One region of the Streptomyces sp. NBC_01264 genome, then DNA from elsewhere that is predicted to be linked to it. Evidence: riboswitches for the same ligand, from Rfam matches in the RefSeq annotation. Region 1 holds a riboswitch; the other holds the start of a gene.
What was found. Region 1 has a riboswitch for glycine ahead of gcvT (glycine cleavage system aminomethyltransferase GcvT). Riboswitches for the same ligand answer to the same signal wherever they lie in the genome.

Region 2: another riboswitch for glycine. It lies ahead of gcvP (aminomethyl-transferring glycine dehydrogenase); the one in region 1 lies ahead of gcvT (glycine cleavage system aminomethyltransferase GcvT).

Annotation. Positions count from the first base shown of each region.
Region 1 covers NZ_JAPEOX010000001.1:6,644,882-6,652,742, forward strand. Annotated here, with positions in the region: gene glyA (serine hydroxymethyltransferase) at 15-1,271, opposite strand; gene gcvH (glycine cleavage system protein GcvH) at 1,286-1,666, opposite strand; gene gcvT (glycine cleavage system aminomethyltransferase GcvT) at 1,771-2,886, opposite strand; glycine riboswitch at 3,069-3,172, opposite strand; gene OG435_RS31210 (AAA family ATPase) at 3,407-4,045, shown strand; gene OG435_RS31215 (enhanced serine sensitivity protein SseB C-terminal domain-containing protein) at 4,187-4,897, shown strand; gene OG435_RS31220 (enhanced serine sensitivity protein SseB C-terminal domain-containing protein) at 4,965-5,705, shown strand; gene OG435_RS31225 (ABC transporter permease) at 6,216-7,208, shown strand; gene OG435_RS31230 (ABC transporter substrate-binding protein) at 7,303-7,861, shown strand, end outside.
Region 2 covers NZ_JAPEOX010000001.1:2,068,723-2,076,583, forward strand. Annotated here, with positions in the region: gene gcvP (aminomethyl-transferring glycine dehydrogenase) at 1-2,667, opposite strand, end outside; glycine riboswitch at 2,866-2,964, opposite strand; gene OG435_RS09450 (PRC-barrel domain-containing protein) at 3,085-3,450, shown strand; gene OG435_RS09455 (DNA polymerase IV) at 3,654-5,282, opposite strand; gene OG435_RS09460 (MerR family transcriptional regulator) at 5,419-6,075, opposite strand; gene OG435_RS09465 (bifunctional nuclease family protein) at 6,256-6,729, opposite strand; gene OG435_RS09470 (MerR family transcriptional regulator) at 6,838-7,611, opposite strand; gene OG435_RS50090 (FHA domain-containing protein) at 7,631-7,861, opposite strand, start outside.

The DNA of each region.
Region 1 (7,861 bases):
TCTCAGGCCGGCGCCTAGAGCGTCGGGTACAGCGGGAACTTCGCGGCGAGCGCGGAGACGCGCGCCTTGAGGTCGTCCGCGTCGTAGGCGGGCTTCAGCGCCTGCGCGATGATCTCGGCGACCTCGGTGAAGGCCTCGGCGTCGAAGCCGCGGGTGGCCAGCGCCGGCGTACCGATCCGCAGACCCGAGGTCACCATCGGCGGCCGCGGGTCGTTCGGGATCGCGTTGCGGTTGACCGTGATGCCGACCTCGTGGAGGCGGTCCTCGGCCTGCTGACCGTCCAGCTCGGAGTTGCGCAGGTCGACCAGGACCAGGTGCACGTCGGTGCCGCCGGTGAGGACGTCCACGCCCACGGCCTTGACGTCGTCCTGGACCAGGCGGGCGGCGAGGATCTTCGCACCCTCCAGGGTGCGCTCCTGGCGCTCCTTGAACTCGGGCGAGGCCGCCACGAGGAAGGAGACGGCCTTGGCCGCGATCACGTGCTCCAGCGGGCCGCCCTGCTGACCCGGGAAGACCGCGGAGTTGATCTTCTTGGCCAGCTCCTGCGTCGACAGGATGACACCGCCGCGCGGACCGCCGAGGGTCTTGTGCGTGGTGGTGGTGACGACGTGGGCGTGCGGCACCGGGTTCGGGTGCAGACCCGCGGCGACGAGGCCGGCGAAGTGCGCCATGTCGACCATCAGGTACGCGCCGACCTCGTCCGCGATGCGGCGGAAGGCGGCGAAGTCGAGCTGGCGCGGGTAGGCGGACCAGCCCGCGACGATCAGCTGCGGCTTGGACTCCTTGGCGAGGCGCTCGACCTCGGCCATGTCGACCTCGCCGGTCTCGTCGACGTGGTACGGGACCACGTTGTAGAGCTTGCCGGAGAAATTGATCTTCATGCCGTGGGTCAGGTGACCGCCGTGGGCCAGGTTCAGACCCATGATCGTGTCGCCCGGCTTGATCAGCGCGAACATCGCGGCCGCGTTGGCCTGCGCGCCCGAGTGGGGCTGCACGTTCGCGGCCTCGGCGCCGAAGAGCGCCTTGATGCGGTCGATCGCGATCTGCTCGACCACGTCGACGTGCTCGCAGCCGCCGTAGTAGCGGCGGCCGGGGTAGCCCTCGGCGTACTTGTTGGTCAGGACCGAGCCCTGGGCCTCCATGACGGCGACCGGAGCGAAGTTCTCCGACGCGATCATTTCCAGGGTGGACTGCTGGCGCACGAGTTCGGCGTCGACGGCGGCGGCGACGTCCGGGTCGAGCTCGTGGAGGGGAGTGTTCAGTACAGACATCAGGGTTCCCTGGGTCAGTTGCCGGCGGTGAGCTTGGCGTACTCGTCGGATGAGAGCAGGTCGGCGGGCTCCTCCGTGACGCGCACCTTGAAGAGCCAGCCACCCTCGAAGGGAGCCGAGTTCACCAGCGCCGGGTCGTCGATGACGTCCTGGTTGAACTCGACGATCTCGCCGGTGACGGGGGAGTACAGGTCGCTGACCGACTTGGTCGACTCCAGCTCGCCGCAGGTCTCGCCCGCGGTCACCGTGTCACCGACCTCGGGAAGCTGGGCGTAGACGACGTCACCGAGCGCGTTGGCCGCGAACTCCGTGATGCCGACCGTCGAGACGCCGTCGACGGCGCCCGACAGCCACTCGTGCTCCTTGCTGAAACGCAGCTGCTGGGGGTTGCTCATGACCTGATTCTCCTGGATGCGGGGGAGTGGATACGAACGGAGGTCGTGCGGGACGGCGGGATGCGCCGGTCAGCGGTGAGGCGTGGTGCGGTGCGGGTACGGCGTTACTTCTGCCGCTTGTAGAACGGCAGGGCCACGACCTCGTACGCCTCATGCGTACCGCGAATGTCCACGCCGACGCCGGAGGTGCCGGGCGCGGCGTGCGCCGCGTCGACATAGGCCATCGCGATCGGCTTGCCCAGCGTCGGGGACGGGGCGCCCGAGGTGACCTCGCCGACGACCTGGCCGTCGAAGGTCACGGAGAAACCGGCGCGCGGAACGCGGCGGCCCTCGGCGATCAGGCCGACCAGCTTGCGCGGCGCCTTGGAGGCGGCGCGCTCGGCGGCGGCCTCCAGGGCGGCGCGGCCGACGAAGTCGCCCTCCTTCTCGAACTTCACGACCCGGCCCAGACCCGCGTCGAACGGGGTCAGGGCGGTGGTCAGCTCGTGCCCGTACAGCGGCATGCCCGCTTCCAGGCGCAGGGTGTCGCGGCAGGACAGGCCGGCCGGGACCAGGCCGACGCCCTCGCCCGCCTTGGTCAGCGCCTGCCACAGCTCCACGGCGTGCTCCGGCGAGACGAACAGCTCGAAGCCGTCCTCGCCGGTGTAGCCGGTACGCGCGATCAGCGCGGGCACCCCGGCGACCGTGCCGGGCAGGCCGGCGTAGTACTTCAGCCCGTCCAGGTCGGCGTCGGTGAGGGAGGCGAGGATGCCGGGGGACTCCGGACCCTGCACCGCGAGCAGCGCGTACGCGTCGCGGTCGTCGCGGACCTCGGCGTCGAAGCCGGCGGCGCGCTCGGTGATCGCGTCCAGGACGACCTGGGCGTTGGAGGCGTTCGCGACGACCATGAACTCGGTCTCGCCCAGGCGGTAGACGATCAGGTCGTCCAGGATCCCGCCGTCCTCCTGGCAGATGTGCGTGTAGCGGGCACGGCCGACGCCCACGGTGGAGATGTTGCCGACCAGCGCGTAGTCCAGGACCTTGACGGCCTCCGGGCCGGTCAGGGTGATCTCGCCCATGTGGGAGAGGTCGAAGAGACCGGCCTTGGTGCGGACGGCGTTGTGCTCGTCGCGCTCGCTCCCGTACCGCAGGGGCATGTCCCAGCCCGCGAAATCGGTCATGGTCGCACCGAGGGAACGGTGCAGCGCATCGAGGGCGGTCAGGCGGGGGGCAGTGCTCATGGGTGTGGCTCCCGGGTCCCAGGGAATGACATGACGAGGAGGAGTTCCTCCCCATCTGTCATCGGAACCTGAGAGGTTCGCCGAGAGTTCCCCGCTTCCAGGGGAGGCCTCGACTTGCACCTTGGGTGGAGCCGTCGCCCGTGCCCTCACGGGCGGTGGCGCGGCTCGCTTTTCAGATCTGCCTCATCCACGCGGTACGGGGCCTGAGAGATTCAAGGGAGGTACTTGCTCCTTCGGCGCCCGGGCACCGCCTTGCGGCGTGCCGGGACTCTCCCGCGCGGATTCAAGCGGCCGGTATGCAGTTAGGTGTCCAGATGGCGCACATCATTGCACGAGGTGCGGCCGAATGGGGGAGGGGGTCCGCAAGCGGAGCGGAACCGGAGCGGAACCGGACACCCCGGATTACCGTCTCTTTACACTCAGGGGGAACGGGTCCAGGTGACCCGGCCCGGGGGAGGCGAGCACTGTGCGGAGATTCGGACCACTTGCATCGACGAGTACGGCCGCCGTCGAGGACGTGATGGCCGCGGTGCCGACCCAGCGCGCCGTCGTACGGGATCCGGCGGCGGGGGCGCCCGGGGAGTGCGCAGAGCCCGGAGCGGTACGGGACCTGCGCGGAGCCGAGGGACCGCGGCGGCTCCGCTTCGCCGCCGGGGACGTCGTGGTGGTGTCCGGACTGCCCGGCGGCGGCAAGAGCACCCTGATCAAGCGGGCCGCCGAGGGCGGCGGCATCGACTCCCAGGACGCCCGCGAGCGGTGGGAGCGCCGGATGCCGGCCGCCCTGCCCTACGCGGTGTACCGGCCGGCGGTCCGGATCGCGCACTACTGGGGACTGTGGCGGGTGCTCCGCTCCGGGGCCCCGGCCGTCGTCCACGACTGCGGTACGCAGAGCTGGGTCCGGGCGCTGCTGGCCTCGGCTGCCCGGCGGCGCGGCCGCTCGCTGCACCTGGTGCTGCTGGACACCACCCCCGAGGAGGCCCGGGCCGGACAGGCGGCGCGGGGCCGCGGGGTGTCGGCGTACGCCTTCGCCCGGCACCGCGGCGCGGTGACCCGGCTGCTGCGCGAGGCCGAGGCGGGCCGCCCGCCGGCCGGCTGCACGTCGGTGACCCTGCTGGACCGCCCGGCGGCGTCGCGGCTGACGTCGATCGGCTTCCGCTAGCGGCGGCGGGGCGCCGCGCGAGGCCCGTACGGGCTCCCGTACGGGCGGCCCCCGGAGGGGGTGTCGCAGGCGCCCGTTAATCTCGGGAATCTCGGGTCGAGAACCTCGGGTCGAGACCAAGGCAAGCGAGCGGAGACGTACATGTGGCCGGGTAACGAGCTGGAGCAGGTGCTCGGGGCGGCGCTCGGACAGGCGGACGCCGGGGGGCGGATCATCGAGGTCCTCGGACGGAGCGACCTGTGGATCCCGCTGCCCGGCGGGGTGAACAGCCTGAGCCTGCCCACCATGGAGATCGACGGCGCCGCGTACGTGCCCGTCTACAGCTCCGAGGAGCAGTTCCGCGCCTGCGCCGGACCCGCCATGGACTTCGCCGTCGCCCCCGCCGCGGACTTCGCCCGGGGCCTGCCCCCGCAGCTCGGCATCGCGGTCAATCCGGAGGGATCCGTAGGCGTGCCGCTGCCCCCGCCGGCCGTCGCGGAGCTCTGCCGCACCGGCGGCGGCCCGCTCGACGGCCCGGCCACCGGCGGCCGGGTCCGGCTCTACGAGCCCGACTGGCAGGAGGACCCGGTCGATTTCCTGGCCGCCGCCGCGGAGGAGTTCAGCGCCAGCGGAGTCGTCGCCTCCGCGCACCGCTGCCTCGCCAGCGTCGAGGGCGGCTCGCCGGAGCTCTACATCGGTGTCCGCCTGCTGGGATGGGAGCCCGAGATGCGAAACGCCCCGATGGACGCCCTGGGCCGGGCCCTGACCCGCGTACCGCCGCCCTGGCCGGTGCAGTTGATCCTGCTCGACGCCGCGGAAGACCCGGTCGTCGACTACATCACCACGCGCGTACGCCCCTTCTACCTGCCGTAGTGACGCTTAAGCTGGTGGCCGACACGCGTGGACGACGGGCGGACGAACAGACGAAGAGGGGTACCGGGTGAGTGCGTCAGGCACGGCCGCGGTCGGGCAGGTCGAGCACATGCTGCGCCAGGTGACTCCCGGGCGCTACGAGAGCTACGAGTCCCTCCTGCACGCCCTGGCCGAGGGACGGCTGTGGATGCTCCTCTGGCAGGGGCAGCCCGGCTCCCCGGAGACCCAGTACGGCGGCATGGAGGTCGAGGGCCTCGGGTACGCGCCCTGCGTGACCTCCCCGCAGGAACTGGCCGCCAGCGGCTGGAACCGCGGGTACGAGGTGGTCACGGGCCGGGACATCGCCCGCGCCCTCTACCCCGACCGCTGGGGGCTGTGGCTCAATCCGCACGCCCAGGGCGGCGGCGTCGGCATCCCCTGGGCCGACCTGCGCCGGGTCGCCACCGGGCTGGACCGGATGCCGGCCGGCCCGCTGCGGCTGTCCGAGCCCGCCATCGAACTGCCGCAGTTCTACGGGCTGCTCACGCAGCACGCCCACCGCACGCCGGCCGTCCGCTCGCTGCGCCGCGCCTGGGTGCAGCCCGCGCTGGGGTCCCCGTACCTCGCCGTCGGGCTCGACCTGTACGACGCCTCCGCGCACGCCCTGGAATCGGTCCGGGAGATGATGCGCCAGTCGGTCGGAGCGGTCCCCGAGGGGGTTCCCGTGTGCACGGTCGCGCTCGCGGACGAGCACGATCCGGTGGCGATGTGGCTGCGGGCGCAGACCCGGCCCTTCTACGACCGCGAGGGTCAGGCACCCGCCTACTGAGACGTCCCGCTTGTTGAGACATAGGCACCAAGGCCGCACGGAACAGTCGTTCCGTGCGGCCTTTGCGTTGTCCTGATTTCGACGCTGATGTACGCCCAATAGGCATGCTCGTAGGCCGAGTTGGGCGCCATGTCCGATTCCGTACCGAACAGGATGTCTTGCTCCGCTGAGGTGACAGTGAAGTCCGGATAACGGGAACTCGACCCTCAGATCACGGTTGCGCATCCATTCACCTGCGGGTCTGGCGGCTGATCGAGCGCCCGATGAAGACTCCCCACCCAAGAGCGGGTCAGTCTTCCGAAGGCGAGCTCGTCGCGGGAACTTCGCTTGTTGTTTCGTACAGCACCATGCGCATCACCAGCAATGCCCGTAGCGCACAGCCCCGGCAGTAACCGTTCCGCAGACAGACCGCAACCGCACCTCGCACTCCGAGCGCCACTCCGCACCAACGCCGCCACAGCGGCGGGCATGGGCCGGCTCACCCGTCGGCCGAGAGGGGTCCCCACCACGATGACGGCACCACTGCATGACACGAGCGCGGAGACTCCCGCTCCCGTGTCCGTAGCCGACGTCCCAGCCAAGGCCATCGAAGGCCGCTCGCCCGGCCGCATCGCCTGGATGCGGCTCAAGCGCGACAAGGTCGCGCTGACGGGCGGCGTGGTCGTGATCCTCCTGATCCTGGTGGCGGTCTTCGCCCCGCTGATCGTGAGCCTGCTGGGCCACCCGCCCAACGAGTTCCACGAGGATCTGCTCGACCCGGAGTTCGGGACGCCGCTCGGATCCTTCGGAGGCATCAGCTCCGACTACCTGCTGGGCGTGGAGCCGACCAACGGCCGCGACGTCTTCAGCCGGATCGTCTACGGCGCCCGCATCTCCCTGACCGTCGCCTTCCTCGCCGCCTTCGTCTCCGTCGTCCTCGGCAGCCTGCTGGGCGCCCTGGCCGGGTTCCTCGGCGGCTGGGTCGACGGTGTCATCAGCCGCACCATGGACCTGCTGCTGGCCTTCCCGCAGCTGCTGTTCACCATCTCGCTGGTCTCCGTCGTTCCCAACTCCCTGTGGGGATTCACGGGTTCGGGTGTCCGGATGGGCGTGCTGGTGGTCGTCATCGGCTTCTTCGGCTGGCCCTACATCGGCCGCATCGTGCGGGGCCAGACGATCTCGCTGCGCGAGCGCGAGTACGTCGAGGCCGCACGCAGCCTCGGAGCCGGCCGCGGCTACATCCTGATCAAGGAGCTGCTGCCGAACCTGTTCGCGCCGATCCTCGTCTACACGACGCTGATCATCCCGACGAACATCCTGACGGAGGCGGCCCTCAGCTTCCTCGGAGCCGGCGTCAAGCCGCCGACGGCCTCCTGGGGAAAGATGCTGTCCGACGCCATCCCCATCTACCAGGACGACCCCATGTACATGGTCGTTCCCGGCATGGCGATCTTCATCACCGTCCTGGCGTTCAACCTCTTCGGGGACGGGCTGCGTGACGCACTCGACCCCAAGGGCAGCTGAACCGCTTCATCGATTCCCCCACCAATGGAGGTTGAACAACGTGATCCGCAGAAAGAAGGCGCTCGCGATCACCGCGGTGGTCGCTGCCCTCTCGATGTCCGCCGTGGCATGTGGCAAGGACGAGGCCAAGACCCCGTCCAAGGACAAGCCGGCCGCGACGGGCTTCAACGCCGCGACCACCGGCGTGGTGAACCCGTCCACCACCAAGGGCGGAGAGCTCAAGCTCTGGTCCCCCCAGGACGTCGACTACCTCGACCCGGCGCGCGCCTACTACGGCTTCGTCTGGAACCTGCAGCGCCTCTACATCCGCCAGCTGTTCGCGTACGACAGCAAGCCGGGCGCCGCGGGCACCAAGCTGGTCCCGGACCTCGCCGCGGGCGACCCGGTCCTGAGCAACGACGGCAAGACGTACACCGTCAAGATCAAGGACGGCGTCAAGTTCGAGGACGGCACGCCGATCACCTCGAAGGACTTCAAGTACGGCATCGAGCGCGTCTTCGCGCAGGACGTGCTGTCCGGTGGTCCCACGTACCTGATCGACATCCTCGACCAGGGCCAGAAGTACCCCGGCCCGTACAAGGACACCGACCCCGACAAGATGGGTCTGAAGTCCGTCCAGACGCCGGACGACAAGACGATCGTCTTCAACCTGG
Region 2 (7,861 bases), 4.6 Mb from region 1:
GCCGCCCGCGACCCGCTCGATCTCGGCGCGGATGGCGATCATCGCGTCGCAGAAGCGGTCGATCTCGGCGAGGTCCTCGGACTCCGTCGGCTCGATCATGAGCGTGCCGGCGACCGGGAAGGACATGGTCGGCGCGTGGAACCCGTAGTCGATCAGGCGCTTGGCGATGTCGTCGATGCTCACGCCGGTCGCCTTCGACAGCGGGCGCATGTCGATGATGCACTCGTGCGCGACCAGGTTGCCCGGGCCGGTGTAGAGCACCGGGTAGTGCGGCTCGAGGCGCTTGGCGATGTAGTTGGCGCCGAGCACCGCCACCTGGGTGGCGCGCTTGAGGCCCTCGCCGCCCATGAGGCGCACGTACGACCAGGAGATCGGCAGGATGCCGGCCGAACCCCACGGCGCGGCCGAGATCGGGCCGACGCCCGTCTCGGGACCGGCGGTCGGCTGCAGCGGGTGGTTGGGCAGGTACGGGGCCAGGTGCTCCCGGACACCGACCGGGCCGACGCCCGGGCCGCCGCCGCCGTGCGGGATGCAGAAGGTCTTGTGCAGGTTCAGGTGCGAGACGTCGCCGCCGAAGTGACCCGGCTTGGCCAGGCCCACCAGGGCGTTGAGGTTGGCGCCGTCCACGTAGACCTGGCCGCCGGCGTCGTGCACCTGGGCGCAGATGTCCGCGACGTGCTCCTCGAACACACCGTGCGTGGAGGGGTACGTGATCATCAGTACGGCGAGCTCGTCGCGGTACTGCTCGATCTTGGCGCGCAGGTCGTCCGCGTCCACCTCGCCGTCGTCGGCGGTCTTGACGACGACCACCTTCATGCCGGCCATCACGGCGCTCGCGGCGTTGGTGCCGTGCGCGGAGGACGGGATGAGGCAGACCGTGCGCTGCTCGTTGCCGTTCGCCCGGTGGTAGGCGCGGACGGCCAGCAGGCCGGCGAGCTCGCCCTGGGAGCCGGCGTTCGGCTGAATGGAGACCTTGTCGTAGCCGGTGACCTCGCAGAGACGTTCCTCCAGCTCAGTGATGAGCGTGAGGTACCCCTCGGCCTGCTCGACCGGGGCGAACGGGTGCACCTGGCCGAATTCCGGCCAGGTGACCGACTCCATCTCGGTGGTCGCGTTGAGCTTCATGGTGCAGGAGCCCAGCGGGATCATGCCGCGGTCCAGCGCGTAGTCCTTGTCCGAGAGCTTGCGCAGGTAGCGCAGCATCGCGGTCTCGGAGCGGTGCTGGTGGAAGACCGGGTGGGTCAGGTACGCGTCCGAGCGCAGCAGCCCCTCGGGCAGCGCCTCGGCCGTGGTCCCGTCCAGCGCCTCGATGTCGGCGGTGACGCCGAAAGCGGTCCAGACGGCCTCGATGTCGGCGCGCAGGGTCGTCTCGTCACAGGCGATGGAGACGAGGTCCGCGTCGACCTGGAAGAGGTTGACTCCACCCTCGCGGGCGGCTGCCACGACCTCGGCGGCCCGGCCCGGAACCCGGACCGTAAGGGTGTCGAAGTACGAGCCGTGCACGACCTCGACCCCGCCGGCCGTCAGGCCCGCGGCCAGCAGGCTGGCGTAGCGGTGGGTGCGGCGGGCGATCGTACGCAGCCCGTCCGGGCCGTGGTAGACGGCGTACATGCCGGCCATGACGGCGAGGAGCACCTGCGCGGTACAGATGTTGCTGGTGGCCTTCTCGCGGCGGATGTGCTGCTCACGAGTCTGCAGCGCCAGGCGGTAGGCCTTGTTGCCGTCCGCGTCCACGGAGACGCCGACGAGGCGGCCGGGCAGCGAGCGGGCGTGCTTGGCCTGGACGGCCATGTAGCCGGCGTGCGGTCCGCCGAAGCCCATCGGGACGCCGAAGCGCTGGGTGGTGCCGACGGCGATGTCCGCGCCCAGCTCGCCCGGGGAGGTCAGCAGCGTCAGGGCGAGCAGGTCGGCGGAGACGGCGACGATGGCGCCGAGCCCGTGCGCCTGCTCGATGACCGGCTTGATCTCCCGCACCGCGCCGGAGGCACCCGGGTACTGGAGCAGCACGCCGTAGACGCCGCGCTCGACGATCTCGGCCGGGATCCCCTCGCTCAGATCGGCGACGACGACCTCGATGCCGATCGGCTCGGCACGGGTCTGGATCACCGCGATGGTCTGCGGCAGCGCGTCGGCGTCGACGAGGAAGACGTTGCCCTTGGCCTTGCCCACGCGGCGGGCCAGGGTCATGGCCTCGGCGGCCGCCGTGCCCTCGTCGAGGAGGGAGGCGCCGGAGGTCGGCAGACCGGTCAGCTCGGCGACGACGGTCTGGAAGTTCAGCAGGGCTTCGAGGCGGCCCTGGGAGATCTCCGGCTGGTACGGCGTGTACGCCGTGTACCAGGCCGGGTTCTCCATGACGTTGCGCAGGATCACCGGCGGCGTGAAGGTGCCGTAGTAACCCAGGCCGATCATGGAGGAGAGGACCTGGTTGCGGTCGGCGAGCTCGCGCAGCTCGGCGAGCACCTCGGCCTCGGTCCGCGCCTCGGGCAGGTTCAGCGCGGCGGTGGTCTTGATCACATCCGGCACCGCGGCGGCGGTGAGCTCGTCGAGGGAGCCGTAGCCCACCTGAGCGAGCATCTTCGCCTGCGCCTCGGCATCCGGGCCGATGTGGCGCTGCTCGAAGGGGATGCCTCGCTCCAGCTGGGAGAGCGGAATGCGGTTGGCGGTCATGTACGGAGGCCTCCTGGTCGTACGACCTGCGAGGGGCACCACGGCGCGGGCACCCGGACGGCCTCCCCCTCTGTCATCACAACCTGAGAGCTTCACCGGGCCGCGCGGGGATCGCCCACGAGATCCGGCTTTCACCGTCGGTGAGGAGAGGGACCGGCACTGCGCGCCCGGTACCCGCCCCTGCTTTCCAGAGTGGCCTCACCACGTGCGGTACGTATGCCTGAGAGATTCCGGGGAGGATTTGCTCCTTCGGCGCCTCCGTCTCACTCACTCGGAGGACTCTCCCGCACAGGGTCAACAGCCGTCACCCAGCCTACCAGCGAGGATCTGGGCGCTTCCCGTCGAGTGGCCCCCTCTCCGGAAATGCACTTCTGTAGTCATTACGGAGGAGTTGCGCCCAAATGGAGGGACCGGACCGTGCAGACCGACATCGATCCCCGCAGCCTGATCGGCCGCAAGGCGTTCGACCGCAATGGCACCAAGATCGGCACCGTCGACGAGGTCTACCTCGACGACGCCACGGGCGTCCCGGAATGGGCCGCCGTACGCACCGGCCTCTTCAGCCGGGACGCCTTCGTCCCGCTGGAGCCCAGCGAGATGGTGGGCGACACCCTGCGCGTGCCCTTCGAACGCGCCCTCATCAGGGACGCCCCCGACTTCGGCGTCGGCCGCCACCTCTCCCCCGAACAGGAGCTGCAGCTCTACCACCACTACGGCCTGGACCTGGCCCTCCCCTCAGACTTCCACCACGACTTCGGCCACACACCCCCGGACACCCCCTGACCCCTGGCACATCCACCCCTTCCGGGCACATCCAGCCCTTCGGCCCCATCCAGCCCCTCCGGCGTTTGAGGAGCGGGGGTCCGGGGGCTGGCCCCCGGCAACAGCGCCGCACGCGGCAACGGGTCCGGGGCGAAGCCCCGGGGAACGGTGGAAGGGCGGGTAGGGGACAGCCCCACAGGGCCCACCCCACCCCACCCCACTGCCTACCCAGTCCCCCCGACCCCCAAGGCCCGGTCCCCGACCAACGGCATCGGATCGGACGCCTCCAACTCGGGATCGTCCACCAGAAACGTCCGCACCCGGCCGGGCGGAGATCCAGGCTCCTCGAACCGTACGGTCACCCGCCCGACCCCACTGCCCTGCACCCACCCCGGCCCGTACACCGCATGCCGCACATCCCCCCCGGCCGCCCACCGCCGCTCAGGCACACCCTCGACACCCTCCACCCCCACCCCGCCCCCACGCCCCGACTCAGCCCCCTGCCCGTCCCCGGGGCCCTGCCCCAGCCCCTGCCCCACGGCCTCCCCCTCCGCCGATCCGGCACCCCGCTCCCGCCCAGCGGCCTCCCCCGGCCCCTGCCCGGCGGCTCCCGGCCCCACCACGGCCCCCCGCCCGGCACCGCCCTCCAGGGCCTGGCCCCGGACCTCGGCCTCCGGCCCCCCGCCGACTGCCCGTTCCACATCGGGATCTACATCGGAATCCGCACCAGGATCCGGGCCCGGCCCCGCACCCTCCCCCACCCCGGCCCGCGCAGCCATCGCGTCGGCGAACGCGAACAGATCCTCCTGCGTATAGTCCGCCAGCCCCGTCACCCCCACCCCCAGCAGCCGCACCCCGCCCGTGGTGTCCACGGCCTCCAGCAGCCGGCCGGCGGCCTCCCGAACCACCGCGGGGTCGTCCGTGGGCCCCCGGAGGGTTTCCGAGCGGGTGAGCGTGGAGAAGTCGTACCGCCGAACCTTGAGCACGATGGTCCGGCCCGAGTGCCCCGACCCCCGCAGCCGCTCCACGCACCGGTCCGCGAGCCGCTGCACCTCGCCCCGGATCCGCACCCGGTCGTGCAGGTCCACGTCGAAGGTGTCCTCCACGGAGACGGATTTCGCATCGCGCTCGGCGACCACCGGCCGCTCGTCCACGCCCAGCGCCATCCGGTACAGCCCGAGCCCGTGCGAGCGCCCCACCATCCGGACCAGTTCGTCCTCACCGGCCTCCGCGAGCTCCCCCACCGTGGTGATCCCGGCCCGCCGCAGGTGCTCCCCCGTGGCCGGCCCCACCCCGGGCAGGGTCCGTACCGACATCGGTGCCAGATGTGCCCGCTCCGTGCCGACCTCGATCAGCAGCAGCCCGGCCGGCTTGGCCTCCTCCGAGGCGACCTTCGCCAGCATCTTGGACCCCGCGAGCCCCACCGACCCGCTCAGCCCGGTCGCGGCGGCGATATCGGCCCTCAGCCGCTCCCCGACGGCCCGCGCGGACTCCGCGTCGAAGGCGACGCCGCCCGCCTCCAGGTCCACGAAGGCCTCGTCCAGGCTCAGCGGCTCCACGAGGGGGGACAGTTCCCGGAGCATCCCCATGACCATGTCGCTGACCTCGCGGTACAGGCTGAAGCGCGGGATCAGGCACGCGCCGTTCGGGCAGAGCCGCCGCGCCTGGGCCATCGGCATGGCCGAATGCACCCCGAAGCGCCTGGCCTCGTAGGAAGCGGTGGCGACGACCCCGCGCGGCCCCAGCCCGCCCACGATGACGGCCTTGCCGCGCAGGCTCGGCTTCGACGCCTGCTCCACGGAGGCGTAGAAGGCGTCCATGTCCAGGTGCAGGATGGTCGGCGCGGATCTCACAGCTCCGATGCTGCCCTACGCCACTGACAATCGGCCCGCCCCGCAGCGGGCGAGCCGTACGGCCCACCGACGAGACCCGGCGGACCCGGACGCGGACGCGGCGGAAGCCGCGGACCACCCGGCCCCCGCCGCCGCCTCAGACGGCCCGGTTCCTCCGAGCGGCCAGCTCGTCGGCCGGGTTGTGCCCGACCACCGTCTCACCCGTGTCGACGCGCTCCCCGTGCAGCTGCGACAGGGCGTTCTCGACATCGCGCCAGACCACGCCCACGGCGATCCCGAAGATGCCCTGGCCGCCCTGGAGCAGGCTGACGACCTGGTCCGGCGAGGTGCACTCGTACACGGTGGCGCCGTCGCTCATCAGCGTCATCCGCTCCAGGTCCGAGAAACCCCGGTCGCGCAGGTGCTGTACGGCGGTGCGGATGTTCTGCAGTGCCACCCCGGTGTCCAGGAAGCGCTTCACGATCTTGAGGACGACCACGTCCCGGAAGCTGTACAGACGCTGCGTCCCGGACCCGTACGCGGGCCGCACCGTGGGCTCTACCAGCCCGGTGCGCGCCCAGTAGTCGAGCTGCCGGTACGTGATGCCGGCCGCGGCACACGCCGTCGGCCCCCGGTATCCGACCTGCTCCGGTGCGCTCTCGCCACCCACCGACTCGACTGACCCCACCGAACCGACCGGCGCGGGCTCCGGCTGACGGCGCGCGGAGTTCACCGCACCACCGTGCAGCGGGTACGGCCCACCGTCACTCCGTGCGGGGATGCCCCCGGTCATACCGTCGCCCGTGACTCTCACGCCGACCCTCCGTCCTTGACCTGCCACCTCGAAGGTAGGCAGTCACCAGGGGTGCGTCAACGATCGCCACACTCGGCACGCCGAGTGATAATCACCCTGAGAGTGGTTTCCCGTACCCCATAGCGGGGAAAACCTACTCGAATGGGCTGAAATATCCGGGAGGACGGCGCGACCCGCGCCTCACTGCGGGCCTGTACCGAAGTCCTCCGGCGAGATCTGGTCGAGGAACTCGCGGAACTTCTCCACCTCGTCCTCCTGCTCGTCCGGGATCGCGATGCCGGCGTCATCGAGCACGCCGTCGCTGCCGAAGATCGGCGTCCCGGTCCGCAGGGCGAGCGCTATGGCGTCGGAAGGCCGCGCGCTCACCTCGACTCCGCTGGCGAAGACGAGCTCCGCGTAGAAAACGCCCTCCCGCAGATCCGTGATCCGGACTTCGGTGAGCTCCTCACCGATCGCCTCCAGCACGTCCTTGAACAGGTCGTGCGTCAGCGGCCGGGCAGGCGCCATGCCCTGCTGCGCGAAGGCAATGGCGGTCGCCTCCCCTGGTCCGATCCAGATGGGGAGGTACCGATCGCCTCCCACTTCACGCAGGAGCACGATCGGTTGGTTCGAGGGCATTTCCACCCGGACACCCACAACGTCGAGCTCGTTCACACAGCAACCCTAGGACCTGCCCGGCAGGTTTGGGTAGTCGGGCTCCCCCAAGCCTGCCCCGAAGCCCCTGCGAACACGCCCGAAGTCGGCCCGAAAAGCCCCTCCGGATCAGTGCAGCCGCACCCCGAGAGCAGTTTGTACGAGGGCCTCGTGCAGCCGTACGGAGAGCCCCGCGAGCTCCTTCATGGTGGCCTCGGCATGGGCCCTGGTCTGCGGATTGCGGTGCCGGCGCAGCGGCGAGACGACCTGCTCCACCAGACCGGCCTCCCGGTCGGCGGCGGCCTTCATCGCACGCAGGTGGCGCGGCTCCAGACCGAATCGGCCGAGATCGGCCACCAGACGGGCCACCGTGACCGCCTCGGCGTCGAAACCGCCGCCGGGGGCCTCCGCGATGAGCCCGTACGACTCCCACTCCACGAGCTGGACCTCGTCCACCTCGGCGGCGGCCATCAGCTCGGCCCGGCCCACCCGGGCCACGGTCGGCCGCTCCCGGCCCACCTCGCCGTAGAGGGCGACGGGGCTCGCGGGGTCGACGGACTCCCCGTGCGCCGTGGGCGCCGGGATGCGGATCTGCTCACCCCGCGCGAGCGCGTCGAGCTGCTCGCGGATGACCTTCAACGGAAGGTAGTGGTCGCGCTGGAGGCGCAGGACGTGGGCGAGGCGCTCCACGTCGTCGGCGGTGAACTTGCGATATCCGGAAGGTGTGCGCCGGGGCTCGACGAGCCCCTCCGCCTCCAGGAAACGGATCTTCGAGATCGTGACTTCGGGGAACTCGTCACGCAGCATCGTGAGCACCGTTCCGATGCTCACCAGCCGCGCGCCCGAGGAGGACGCGGTGGCGGTGCCGCCCTTGGCGGCACCGCCTGCCGGGATACGCAGCATGGGACCTTCCCTTGAAGGGTCAGTGCCCCCGCAGGCTCGCGTAGAAGACCAGCCGGTACTTGCCGATCTGCACCTCGTCGCCGTTGTGCAGGGCGACGGAGTCGATCGGTTCACGGTTCACGTACGTGCCGTTGAGGCTGCCGACGTCGGAGACGGTGAAACCGTCGTGACTCCTGCGGAACTCGACATGGCGCCGGGAGACGGTGACGTCGTCCAGGAAGATGTCGCTCTGCGGGTGCCGGCCGGCCGT